2 regions of the Oerskovia jenensis genome follow, and region 2 is predicted to be linked to the other one. Evidence: riboswitches for the same ligand, from Rfam matches in the RefSeq annotation. Region 2 holds a riboswitch; the other holds the start of a gene.
The links. A riboswitch is a leader RNA that binds a small molecule or an ion and turns the genes downstream of it on or off. The one in region 2 is predicted to bind thiamine pyrophosphate.

Region 1: it holds a riboswitch for thiamine pyrophosphate, as region 2 does, so the genes downstream of both, JOD49_RS13380 (thiamine ABC transporter substrate-binding protein) here and thiC (phosphomethylpyrimidine synthase ThiC) in region 2, are expected to answer to the same signal.

What each region holds. Positions count from the first base shown of each region.
Region 1 is NZ_JAFBBO010000001.1:2,966,370-2,971,929, reverse strand. It holds gene JOD49_RS13390 (ABC transporter ATP-binding protein) at 1-794, opposite strand, end outside; gene JOD49_RS13385 (ABC transporter permease) at 794-2,494, opposite strand; gene JOD49_RS13380 (thiamine ABC transporter substrate-binding protein) at 2,497-3,588, opposite strand; TPP riboswitch at 3,645-3,770, opposite strand; gene JOD49_RS13375 (DUF4235 domain-containing protein) at 3,943-4,212, shown strand; gene JOD49_RS13370 (DUF1905 domain-containing protein) at 4,273-4,716, opposite strand; gene JOD49_RS13365 (phosphotriesterase family protein) at 4,887-5,560, opposite strand, start outside.
Region 2 is NZ_JAFBBO010000001.1:2,049,940-2,055,499, reverse strand. It holds gene JOD49_RS09240 (peptidoglycan-binding domain-containing protein) at 1-379, shown strand, start outside; gene JOD49_RS09235 (ABC transporter ATP-binding protein) at 370-1,005, shown strand; gene JOD49_RS09230 (hypothetical protein) at 1,299-2,369, shown strand; TPP riboswitch at 2,556-2,665, shown strand; gene thiC (phosphomethylpyrimidine synthase ThiC) at 2,656-4,365, shown strand; gene JOD49_RS09220 (response regulator) at 4,468-5,130, opposite strand; gene JOD49_RS09215 (sensor histidine kinase) at 5,127-5,560, opposite strand, start outside.

The DNA.
Region 1 (5,560 bases), 920 kb from region 2:
GCGCGCCACAGGTCCTCGGGGGCCGCGACCTGGAGCAACCGACCGGCGTCCATGACGGCCACGCGGTCGGCCACGGTGAACGCCTCGTCGTGGTCGTGCGTGACGAACAGCGCGGTGGTCCCGGTCGTGACGAGCGCGGCCCGCAGGTCGCCCGCGAGGCGGTCGCGCAGCCCGCGGTCGAGCGCCGAGAGCGGCTCGTCGAGCAGCAGGAGCTGCGGCTCCGGGGCGAGCGCACGCGCGAGCGCGACCCGCTGGCGCTCCCCGCCGCTGAGCGTCGCGACGGGCCGCTGCGCATACCCTGCGAGCCCGACGAGCTCGAGCAGCTCGGCCACGCGGTCGCTCGCCGCGGTCCGGCGCACCCCCGCCATCCGCAGCCCGAAGGCCACGTTCCCCGCGACGTCCCGGTGCGGGAAGAGCTGCCCCTCCTGGAACATGAGGCCGAACCCGCGCCGGTGCACGGGCACGCCCGCGAGATCGCGCCCGCCCCAGGACACGGACCCGGCGGCCACCGGCTCGAGCCCCGCGACAGCGCGCAGCAGGCTCGACTTGCCGCAGCCGCTGGGCCCGAGCAGCGCGAGCACCTCGCCCGGGGCGAGGTCGAGGCTCACGCCGCACACGGCCGTCGTCCCGGGCCCCTTGCCGGACGCGGGGTCCGCATAGCGCACGACGACGTCGCGCACCGCGAGCCCGCGGCCCACCGTCACGTCGGCAGGGCCGAGCGCACCGGGCACGTCCCGCGGCCCGGGCCGACCGCCACGGGCTCCTGCTCGCTCCACCACCTGGGCTCCGTCCATCAGAACTCTCCTGCCGAGCGGTCGCCGCGCAGGCGCTCCGCCACCATCATGACCGTTGCTGTCAGGACCGCGAGGACCACGCTCGCGGCGAGCGCCATGCCGTAGTTCTCCGCGCCGGGCCGCCCGATGAGCCGGAAGATCACGACCGGGAGGGTCGCGGTGTCGGGGCGGGCCAGGAACGACGTCGCCCCGAACTCCCCCAGCGAGACCGCGAACGCGAACCCGACCGCGAGGCCCAGCGACCGGGCCGCGATGGGCCCGTCGACCGCGGCGAACACGCGCGCGGGCGACGCGCCGAGGGTCGCGGCGGCCTCGCGCAGACGCGGGTCGATCGCGCGCAGCACGGGCAGCACCGTGCGCACGACGAGCGGGATCGCGACGACGGCCTGCGCGATCGGCACGAGCAGGCCCGAGGTCCGCAGGTCCACGTCGAGGCCGAGCGGCTTGTCGAGCGTGATGAGGAAGCCGAACCCGACCGTGACGGCCGAGACCCCGAGCGGGAGCATGAAGACCGAGTCGAGCGCGCCGATCGCGCGCCGCCCCGTGCGGGACCGCGGGCGCCGCGAGACGACGAGCGCCACGAGCCCACCGATCACGACCGCGATGAGCGTCGCGACCGCCGCGGTCCGCAGCGAGTTGGCGGCCGCCTCCCACACGGTCACGGTCAGGGCGTTGCGTCCGCCGGTCGTGCCGAGGTTCGCGTAGTTCGCGAGGCTCCACCCGGCGGGGGTCTGGAAGGACCGGACGAGCAGGTTGACGAGCGGCAGGGCGATCAGGCCGAGCACGACGACGGCGGTCACCACGAGCGGGACGGCGTCCGCGCGCAGGCGCAACGGTCGGGCGGCGGACGTCGCCGCGGACAGGTTGAGCGCGCGATCGCGCCGGGAGCGGGTCCGGTTCGCGACGCTCAGCGCGATCACGACGACCACGAGCTGCACCACGGACAGCACGGCCGCGGTGCGCAGGTCGAGGAACTGGGTGGTCTGGATCCAGATCTCGGTCTCGATGGTCCCGTACTGGATGCCGCCCAGGACGAGCACGACCCCGAACGCCGTGGCGCAGAACAGGAACACGATCGACGCCGCGGACGCGATGGCCGGGGCCAGGGACGGCAGCGTCACCGAGCGGAACGCGCGCCACGGCGAGGCGCCGAGCGCGCGGGCCGCCTCCTCCGCGCGCGGGTCGAGGTGCTCCCACAGCCCGCCGACCGTGCGGACCACGACCGAGTAGTTGAAGAACACGAGCGCCAGCACGATCGCCCCGAACGTGCCGTCGAGCCGCAGGAACCCGAGCAGCCCGCCCTCGACGAGCAGCGACCGGAACGCGACGCCGACCACGACGGTCGGCAGCACGAACGGCACGGTCACGAAGGCCCGCAGGAACGTGCGCCCCCGGAACCGGCACCGGTACAGCACGTACGCGCCGGGGACGCCGAGCAGCACCGAGAGCACGGTCCCGAGCACGCCCTGCCACAGCGTGAGCCCGATGATGCGCCAGGTCCGCGGCTCGGAGAACACCTCGGCGAAGCCGGAGAGGTCGAGGGAGCCATCGGTCACGAACCCGCGCGCGATCAGCGTCGCCACGGGCCACGCGAAGAACACCCCGAGGAACAGCAGCGGCAGCCCGGCGGCGAGCCCCCACAGGAGGACCCGCCCGCCGCGCCGTACGCCGGGTGCCAGGTCCCGGCTCATGGGCGTCATGCTCAGCCGATCACCGTCGACGTCCACGCCTTGATCCACTCGTCGCGGTGCGCGGTGATGTCGGCGGGGGCGACCTCGAACGGCTCCGGGGACAGCGGTGCGAACTCGGCCCACCCCTCGGGCAGCGCGACGTCCGAGTTCGCGGGGTACATGTACATGGTGTCGGCGATGTCGGCCTGGAACGCGTCGCTCACGAGGAAGTCGACGAGCTTCTTGGCGCCTTCGGGGTTCTCGGCCCCGGCGAGCACCCCTGCGTACTCGACCTGGCGGAAGCACGTGTCGAGCAGCGCGCCCGTGCTGGTCGAGGTCCCGTCCTCCGAGACGGTGAACGCCGGGGAGGTCGAGTAGGACAGCGCGAGGGGCCGCGGGCCCTTGCCCTCGGAGCCGGAGAAGTCGACCGAGTACGCGTCGGACCAGCCGTCGACGACCTTGACGCCGTTGTCCTTGAGCTCGTCCCAGTAGCCTTCCCAGCCGTTCTCGCCGTAGGCGCCGACGGTCGCGAGCAGGAACGACAGCCCGGGCGAGGAGGTCGCGGGGTTGGTCACGACGAGCAGGTCCTTGTACTCGGGCTTCGTGAGGTCGTCGAGGGTCACGGGCTCGGCGAGGCCCTTGTCGGCGAACCAGGCGTGGTCGACGTTGACGCACACGTCGCCCAGGTCCACGGGGGTCAGCGCTCCGTCGCCGATCGCGTACTGCGCGGCCGAGTCGGCCAGGCCCGCGGGCGTGTAGGGCTCGAGCACGCCCTCGTCGATCGCGCGTGTCGCGAACGAGTTGTCGATCCCGAACACGACGTCGCCCAGCGGCGCGTCCTTGGTCAGGACGAGCTGGTTGACGAGGGCCCCGCCGTCACCGGGGGCGACCTGCTCGACGGTCAGCCCCGACTCCTTCTCGAACGCCGCGAGCACGTCGTCGCTCACCGCGAACGAGTCGTGCGTGACGAGGGTGACGGTGCCGTTCGCGGCGCTCGACGAGCCGTCCCCCGAGCCGCTGTCGGTCGTGCCGGCGCACGCCGCGAGGGCCAGGACGCCGATCCCGCCGACGAGCCCGAGGCCGATCCTGTGGGCGGGGCTGCGGCGGGTACTGATGGTGTTCACGTGTCCTCCTTGGACGTCACAGGAGGGGCCTCGCGCACGGATGGTCCCGTGAGCGAGGTATGAGAAGCCCGACTTCCTCCACCGGTGCTAACCGGATCAGGTTCGAGGGTCTGCGGTGGTCCGCACTCTCAGCGCCCGTCGCCCGTTGTCTCCGGGCGGACGGCGCTCCCCTGTCGTTCACCTGCGACTTTACACCGCGGCCCGACGGCGCAGGCAGGGCTCCGGCGTGTGACGTCGCCCGGGGCGCGCCGCGCCCCGGGCGACGGCTACGGTGGGACGTGAGCTCCGCCGTCGGGCCTGCGTGCACGCCGGCGGCACCGCCCCGCCCGCCTCACCCTCACCGGAGGAAAACACATGGCCGAGAACGAGCAGACCCTCACCGAGAAGGTCGCGACCGTCGCACTGACGCTGGCCGCGGGCTGGGTCGCGCAGAAGGTCGTGACCGTGGTGTGGGCCAAGGCCACGGGGCACGACGCACCCAAGGACCTGGACGACCCCGAGGTCAGCGTCATCAGCGCCGTGACGTTCGCCGCCGCGGCCGCCGCGGCCAGCGTGTTCGCACGGCGGTTCGCGGGCCGTGAGGCCAAGCGCGTCGTGAAGCGGTTCGTGGCCCGCGCGTCCTGACGGACGCCGAGCCCTGGCGCGGGGCGGAGGGCCAGGACCCTCCGCCTCGCGCACCACGCCCTACCTCGGCGGCTCCTGCACCAGTGCCGCGACGGCCTTGTCGATGCGCCTCTGCCGGGTCTCGGCGGTCCTCGCGGCCTCGACGGGCTCGACCAGCGCGCGCCGGCGGCTGACCGACAGGGCGTCGAACACGGCGCGCGCCTCGGCCGTGAGGGCCGCCGCGAGGTCGTCGGGCACCGCGACCTCGCGCGGGGCGTCGTCGACCTCGATCTCGACGTCCACCTCGTCCCCGCCCGACACCCCGGCCGCTTCCCGGTTCTCCGCGCTGAGCGCGATCATGAACTGCCCCCGGTAGGGCGCGACCGAGCTGCGGTAGGTGTGACCGCCGAGCGTGACCCTCACCGGGACGCGCTTGCCCGCACCGAGCGCGGCGACCACGTCGTCGGGTACGGGGATGCCGGTGGCCGTCTTGCCGCTCTGGAGGATCGTCGCCCGGAATCGCATGGGCCCGAGTCTTCCACCGGCCCGACGACGTGGCGCGCCGACCGCTCGACGGTCGCCCCGCCGTCGGGCCGGAGCACGGGGCCGAGGCAGAACGTGCTGCGCGAGGCAGAACGCACCGCGCACTCCCTCGCGCAGCACGTTCTAACTCGCGGTCACACACCGTCACACGGTCACGCCGTGAGCATCGCCGCCGGGTTCTCGTGCGTCAGGCGACGCAGCACGTCCCGCTCGACCCCACGCTTCGCGAGCATCTCGGTGAAGACCGTGGGCACGTACGCGAACCCGTTGCCGCCGTTCTGCACCCACATCTGCTTGAGGAACACGTCGTGGCTCAGGAGCACCTGCCCCGCGAACCCCAGGTCGATCAACCGGTGCACCGCGCCCGCGGTCGTCTGCGGGTCGGGCGAGACGCCCTCCTTGGGGTAGGTGATGTCCATGCCGACCATGTCGAACTCGAGCCAGACCCCCCGCTTCGCGACCGACCACTGGTACTCGGGGTCCTCGGCCGACGGGTCCATGTGGCACAGCACGACCTTCTCCGGCCGGACCCCCACCTCGTCGAGCACGAGGTCGAGGATCGCGTGCGCACGTCGCTGCCAGCCCGGCAGGTGGATCTGCATCGCGACGTGCGGGTGCTCGAGCTGGGCCAGCGCGGAGGCACGCAGCGACGCCCGCTCGCCCTCGGTGAAGTCCGGCGAGACACCGATCTCCCCGATGACTCCGGGCCGGATGCCCGTGTCCCCGACGCCGTCGGACAGCTCGCGCGAGATCGCCGCGGCCTGCGCCTCCACGGACTGGACCGTGATGCGCTCGCCCTCGAACTTCTCGAGGTAGGCGCCCGCCC
Region 2 (5,560 bases):
GCCCGGGGACCGCGTGCTGCGCCTGGGCGAGCTGAGTGCACCGGTCGGGGAGGGCGGTGTGGTCACGGACCCGACGTTCCTCGAGGCCGTGCGCGGCAGCATGGAGTTCGCCGGGTGGCAGCGCACCGAGGGGTCCGAGCCGTTGACGCTCGAGTACGTGCTGGCCGCGCCACTCGATGTGTCGGTCGTGCCGCCGGGGTCGCTGTTCGCGCTGAGCGGTGCGACCGGTTGCGTGAGCGCAGACGGCACGGCGTACCCCGTGACGGTCATCGCGTCGAGCCTGGGGCAGACCCTCGTGACGTTCGACGGCCTCGACGCGGCGACCGCGCCCACCGAGGTCGAGCTCACCTCGCAGGAGGAGGGGCAGTCGTGCCGGTAGGGAGCAAGCGGCTGGTCGGGACGGGGTTGGGGCACGCGTTCCCCGGCACCGGGCTGCTCTTCACCGGGCTGGACCTGGAGATCGTGCCAGGCGAGGTGGTCGCGCTCGTCGGGCCCTCGGGCAGCGGGAAGTCGACGCTCCTGAGCATCGCCGCGGGGTGGGAGCGCCCCACGCAGGGGCAGGTCGAGCGCGTCGGGGTCGCGACGACCGGGTGGGTCTTCCAGAACCCGCACGGTGTCGCGCGTCGCGCCGCCCTCGACCACGTGGTGCTGCCGCTGCTGGCGCGCGGACTGCGCCGCCCCGACGCCGAGGACCGGGCTGCCGAGATCATGGCCCGGTTCAACCTCGCCCCGGTCGCCGACCGCCCTTTCCGTGCGCTGTCGGGCGGGGAGGCGCAACGCCTCATGCTCGCGCGCGCCGTGGCCCTGGCCCCGGATCTGCTCCTGGTCGACGAGCCCACCGCGCAGCTCGACCTGCGCACGGCCGCGACCGTCAACGAGGTCCTGGCGGGCATCGCGCAGGACGACTCGATCGTCGTGGTCGCCACGCACGACCCGCACACGCGCGACGCCTGCACCCGCGTGATCGACCTCGCCGACTTCCAGTCCGCGCAGGTCGCGGCATGACGGCGCCCGACGACGGCGCGCGGCCCGGCCTCGCGACCGCCCCGGGCGACGCTCACCGCCCCGGAGCGCCAGGCCTGCAGGACCCGTCCGCGGAGGAGCCCACCCGGCCCGCCGGAGGGCGGCCGCCCAGATCCGCGACACCTGTCGGTGCGTCCCCGGACACGCCGAGCCCGGCCCCCGGCCTCAGCCCCGGCGCCCCCACCCTGCCCGACGACGGAGCGCACCTCCGCGCGGAGGCGAGCGGCGGCGTCGGGCCGGGGGAGAAGCCCGCGCGACCAGTGCGGGCGCGTGCCATGCGGGCAGCGTCCGTAGTGTCCGAGGCGTGGCGGAACGTCGGGTCCGGCACGACGCGCGCGACCTTGTTCGCGGCGGTGCTCGTCGTGGTCGTCGGGGCGCTCGCCGCGGTCGACGTGCGCGCGGTCGTGGGCGTGATCGAGGGGGCCCGTGGGTACCGCGACGCGGGCGCGAGCGTGCAGATCCTCGAGGCCACGGGTCAGGTCGACGGGGCACGCTGCGAGGCCCTCGCCGGGGTCGACGGCGTCAACGCGGCCGGGGCCCTGCGGACCGGGGAACCGCTGCGGGCACTCAACCTGCCGTCGAGCGAGCTGACCGGGTTCGAGGCGACCCCCGGGCTGCTCGGCGCGCTCGACCGGGGCCGGGTCGCCGGGGCCGGTCTGTGGCTGTCCGCAGATCTGGCCGAGGCGCTGGGCGCGACGACCGGTGACTCGGTCGCGACCAATGCGGGACCCGCCCGGGTGGGGGCCGTGTACCCGTACCCGGACGACGGGCGCGACCGTGTGCTGGGCTACGCGGCCGTCGCGCCGGTGCCCGCGGCGGGACTGTTCGACTCGTGCTGGGTCGAGATCTGGCCCGTCGAGCCCGAGACCGCGACGCTCCTGCGCACGACCATCGTCGCCGACACAGCCTCCGAGGTTCAGCCCACCCAGAAGCAGCTCAACGGCCGGCTCGGCGCGACGTACGACGCGAGCGCCGAGTTCAGGGATCGTCTGACGAAGCCCGCGCCGATCGCCGCCGCCTTCCTGGGGTTGGCCCTGGGCTTCGCCGCGATTCGTCTGCGCCGCCTCGAGCTCGCCGCAGCCCTGCACGCCCGGGTCCCGCGCTCAGCGCTGACCTGGCAGGTGCTCCTGGAGACCGCGGTGTGGACCGGTGCCGCCGTGATCGTGACCGTTCCGGTGCTGTGGTGGCTCGCCGCCGATGCCGGCCTTCCCGCCGACCACCTCAGCACCTGGGTCATCGGCATGCGGACCGTCCTCGCGGGAGCAGGCGCGGTGCTCGTCGGAGTGGTCGTCGGGGCGCTCACGACCCGGGAGAAGCACCTGTTCAAGTACTTCAAGGAACGGTGACGTCGGCCCGGACCTCGACGCTGGGTGCGGAGTTCTTGTGCGGCACACACCGCGTGTCCCGCAAGAACTCCGCACCGACGGTGAGCCGGGCTGATCGCGGGACGCCCGCGCCGCCGTCGGGCAACCTGCGCTACGGTGACGACCGCACCACCCAGCACCACCGCACCACCAGCACGACCCACAACTCCACACACCCACGGGAGCTCGCAGCAGCGAGCTGAGAGGGCGGCTCAGCGCCGCCGACCGTTCGAACCTGTTCGGATCATGCCGACGTAGGGAGAGAGCAATGAGCTCTGAGACCGCTGTGCCCGCAACCACCGGGCGCGCCACCGCCGCACCCGCTGCGCACACCATCACGACCGGACCCATCGCCGGGTCCGCCAAGGTGCACCACCCGGTCCCGGGCGCGGAGCACCTGCGCGTCCCCGAGCGCCGCGTGCTCCTGAGCAACGGTGAGCACCTTGACCTGTACGACACCTCGGGCCCGTACACCGAGGTCGACGACCCGTCCGCGTTCGACCTCGCGGGCGGGCTGCCCGCGCTGCGGGCGTCCTGGCTCCGGCCCGACGCCGTCCCCACCGAGCGCGGTACGGGCGGCGCCCGGACGCAGCTCGCCTGGGCGCGCGCCGGGGTCGTGACCGACGAGATGCGCTTCGTCGCTGCCCGCGAGGGCGTCGACGTCGAGCTCGTGCGCGACGAGGTCGCGCGTGGCCGGGCGGTGATCCCGGCCAACCGTCGGCACCCCGAGATCGAGCCCATGATCATCGGCAAGGCGTTCGGCGTGAAGATCAACGCGAACATCGGGAACTCGGCCGTGACGTCCTCGATCGAGGAGGAGGTCGAGAAGATGGTGTGGGCCGCGCGCTGGGGCGCCGACACCCTCATGGACCTCTCGACGGGCAAGGACATCCACGAGACCCGCGAGTGGGTGCTGCGCAACTCCCCGATCCCCGTGGGGACGGTGCCGCTCTACCAGGCGCTCGAGAAGGTCAAGGGGGACCCCGCGAAGCTCACGTGGGAGATCTACCGCGACACCGTGATCGAGCAGGCCGAGCAGGGCGTCGACTACATGACCGTGCACGCGGGCGTCCTGCTGCGCTACGTCCCGCTGACCGCGCGTCGTGTCACGGGCATCGTGTCCCGCGGCGGCTCGATCATGGCCGCGTGGTGCCTCGCGCACCACCAGGAGTCGTTCCTGTACACGCACTTCGCGGAGCTGTGCGAGATCCTGCGCGACTACGACGTGACGTTCTCCCTCGGCGACGGCCTGCGTCCGGGGTCGATCGCGGACGCCAACGACGCGGCCCAGTTCGCCGAGCTGCGCACGCTGGGCGAGCTGACCAAGGTCGCGAAGTCCTACGGCGTGCAGGTCATGATCGAGGGCCCGGGGCACGTCCCCATGCACAAGATCGTCGAGAACGTGCGCCTCGAGGAGGAGCTGTGCGAGGAGGCGCCGTTCTACACGCTCGGGCCGCTCGCGACCGACATCGCGCCCGCCTACGACCACATCACGTCCGCGATCGGCGCCGCGATCATCGCCCAGGCCGGGACTGCGATGCTCTGCTACGTCACGCCCAAGGAGCACCTGGGGCTGCCCGACCGCGACGACGTCAAGACGGGCGTCATCACCTACAAGATCGCGGCGCACTCCGCCGACCTGGCCAAGGGGCACCCGCGCGCGCAGCTGCGGGACGACGCGCTGTCCCGTGCCCGGTTCGAGTTCCGCTGGCACGACCAGTTCGCGCTCTCCCTCGACCCCGACACGGCGCGCGCCTTCCACGACGAGACGCTGCCGGCCGAGCCCGCCAAGACCGCGCACTTCTGCTCGATGTGCGGACCCAAGTTCTGCTCGATGCGGATCTCCGCGGACGTGCGCGAGTACGCCGAGAAGAACGGCCTGACCTCGGTCGAGGCGATCGAGGCCGGCATGGCGGAGAAGTCGAGCGAGTTCACGGACGCGGGCGGCCGGGTCTACCTGCCGGTCGCGGGCAGCTGAGCCGCTGCCCCGGCCACCTGCCCGACCGCTGAGTGCGGAGTACTTGTCGTCGAACGAGCCGATCGGCGACAAGTACTCCGCACTCAGCAGGGTGGGGCGGGGTCAGCTCGTGCCGGGCGCCGCGATCCCGTGCTCGTACGCCCACACCACGAGCTGGACGCGGTCGCGCATGCCCGTCTTGGTCATGATCCGGCTCAGGTGCGACTTCACGGTGCTCGCCTCCAGGAAGAGCGTGGCGGCGATCTCCGCGTTCGACTGCCCCCGGCACAGCAGCGCCAGGATGTCGTGCTCGCGCGAGGTGAGCAGTCCCGAGGCGACCTCGTCGGGGGTGGCGGGGGACCGCCGTCGGGCGAACTCGTCGATCACGCGCCGCGTGAGCGTCTGGTCGACGAGACCCTCGCCCGACGCCACGCGCCGCACCGCGTCGATCAGCACGTCGGGCTCGGCGTCCTTGAGCAGGAACCCGCTCGCCCCGGCCTCCAGGGCGCCGAACACGTAGTCGTCCAGGTCGAACGTGCTCACCACGAGCACCGGGACCGGGTCGACGACGCCGGGTCCCGCGAGCGCGCGCGTCGCCGTGATGCCGTCCCCGCCGGGCATGCGGACGTCCATGCACACGACGTCTGGGCGCTCGCGGCGCGCGACGCGCACGGCGTCGGCCCCGTTCGACGCCTCGCCCACGACCTCGAAGCCCTCGCTCTCGAGGATCACGGTGAAGCCTGCGCGGACGACGGCCTGGTCGTCGACCAGCACCACTCGGGTCATGGGATCTCCTGCCCGACGGCGGAGCCCGGCTCGTCCGTGGACGTCGCCGAGCGCTCGGGGATGGTGGGGGTGGGAGCGGCGGCTTCGGCCGCTGCGGGCCGGGGGACCGAGAGCCGGACCCGCCAGCCGTCGCCCGGGACGGGGCCCGCGCTGAGCGTCCCGCCGACGAGGGTCGCGCGCTCGGTCATGCCGATGAGGCCGTGCCCGGGCGCGTCCTGGGCGACGGCCGTTGCGCTGGTCGACCTGTCGGACACCGCAGCGGCCCCCGGGGCGCCGTGCCCCTCGCGCGCATCGAGGTCACGGCCCGCACTCCGGCCGCCCCGGCCGCCCGAGATCGCCGCGACCGGCAGCCTGTTGGTCACCGTGAGGACGAGCGCGGCCTGCTGGTGGTCGGTCACGACCTCGATCGCGCGGCCCGGCGCGTGCCGGC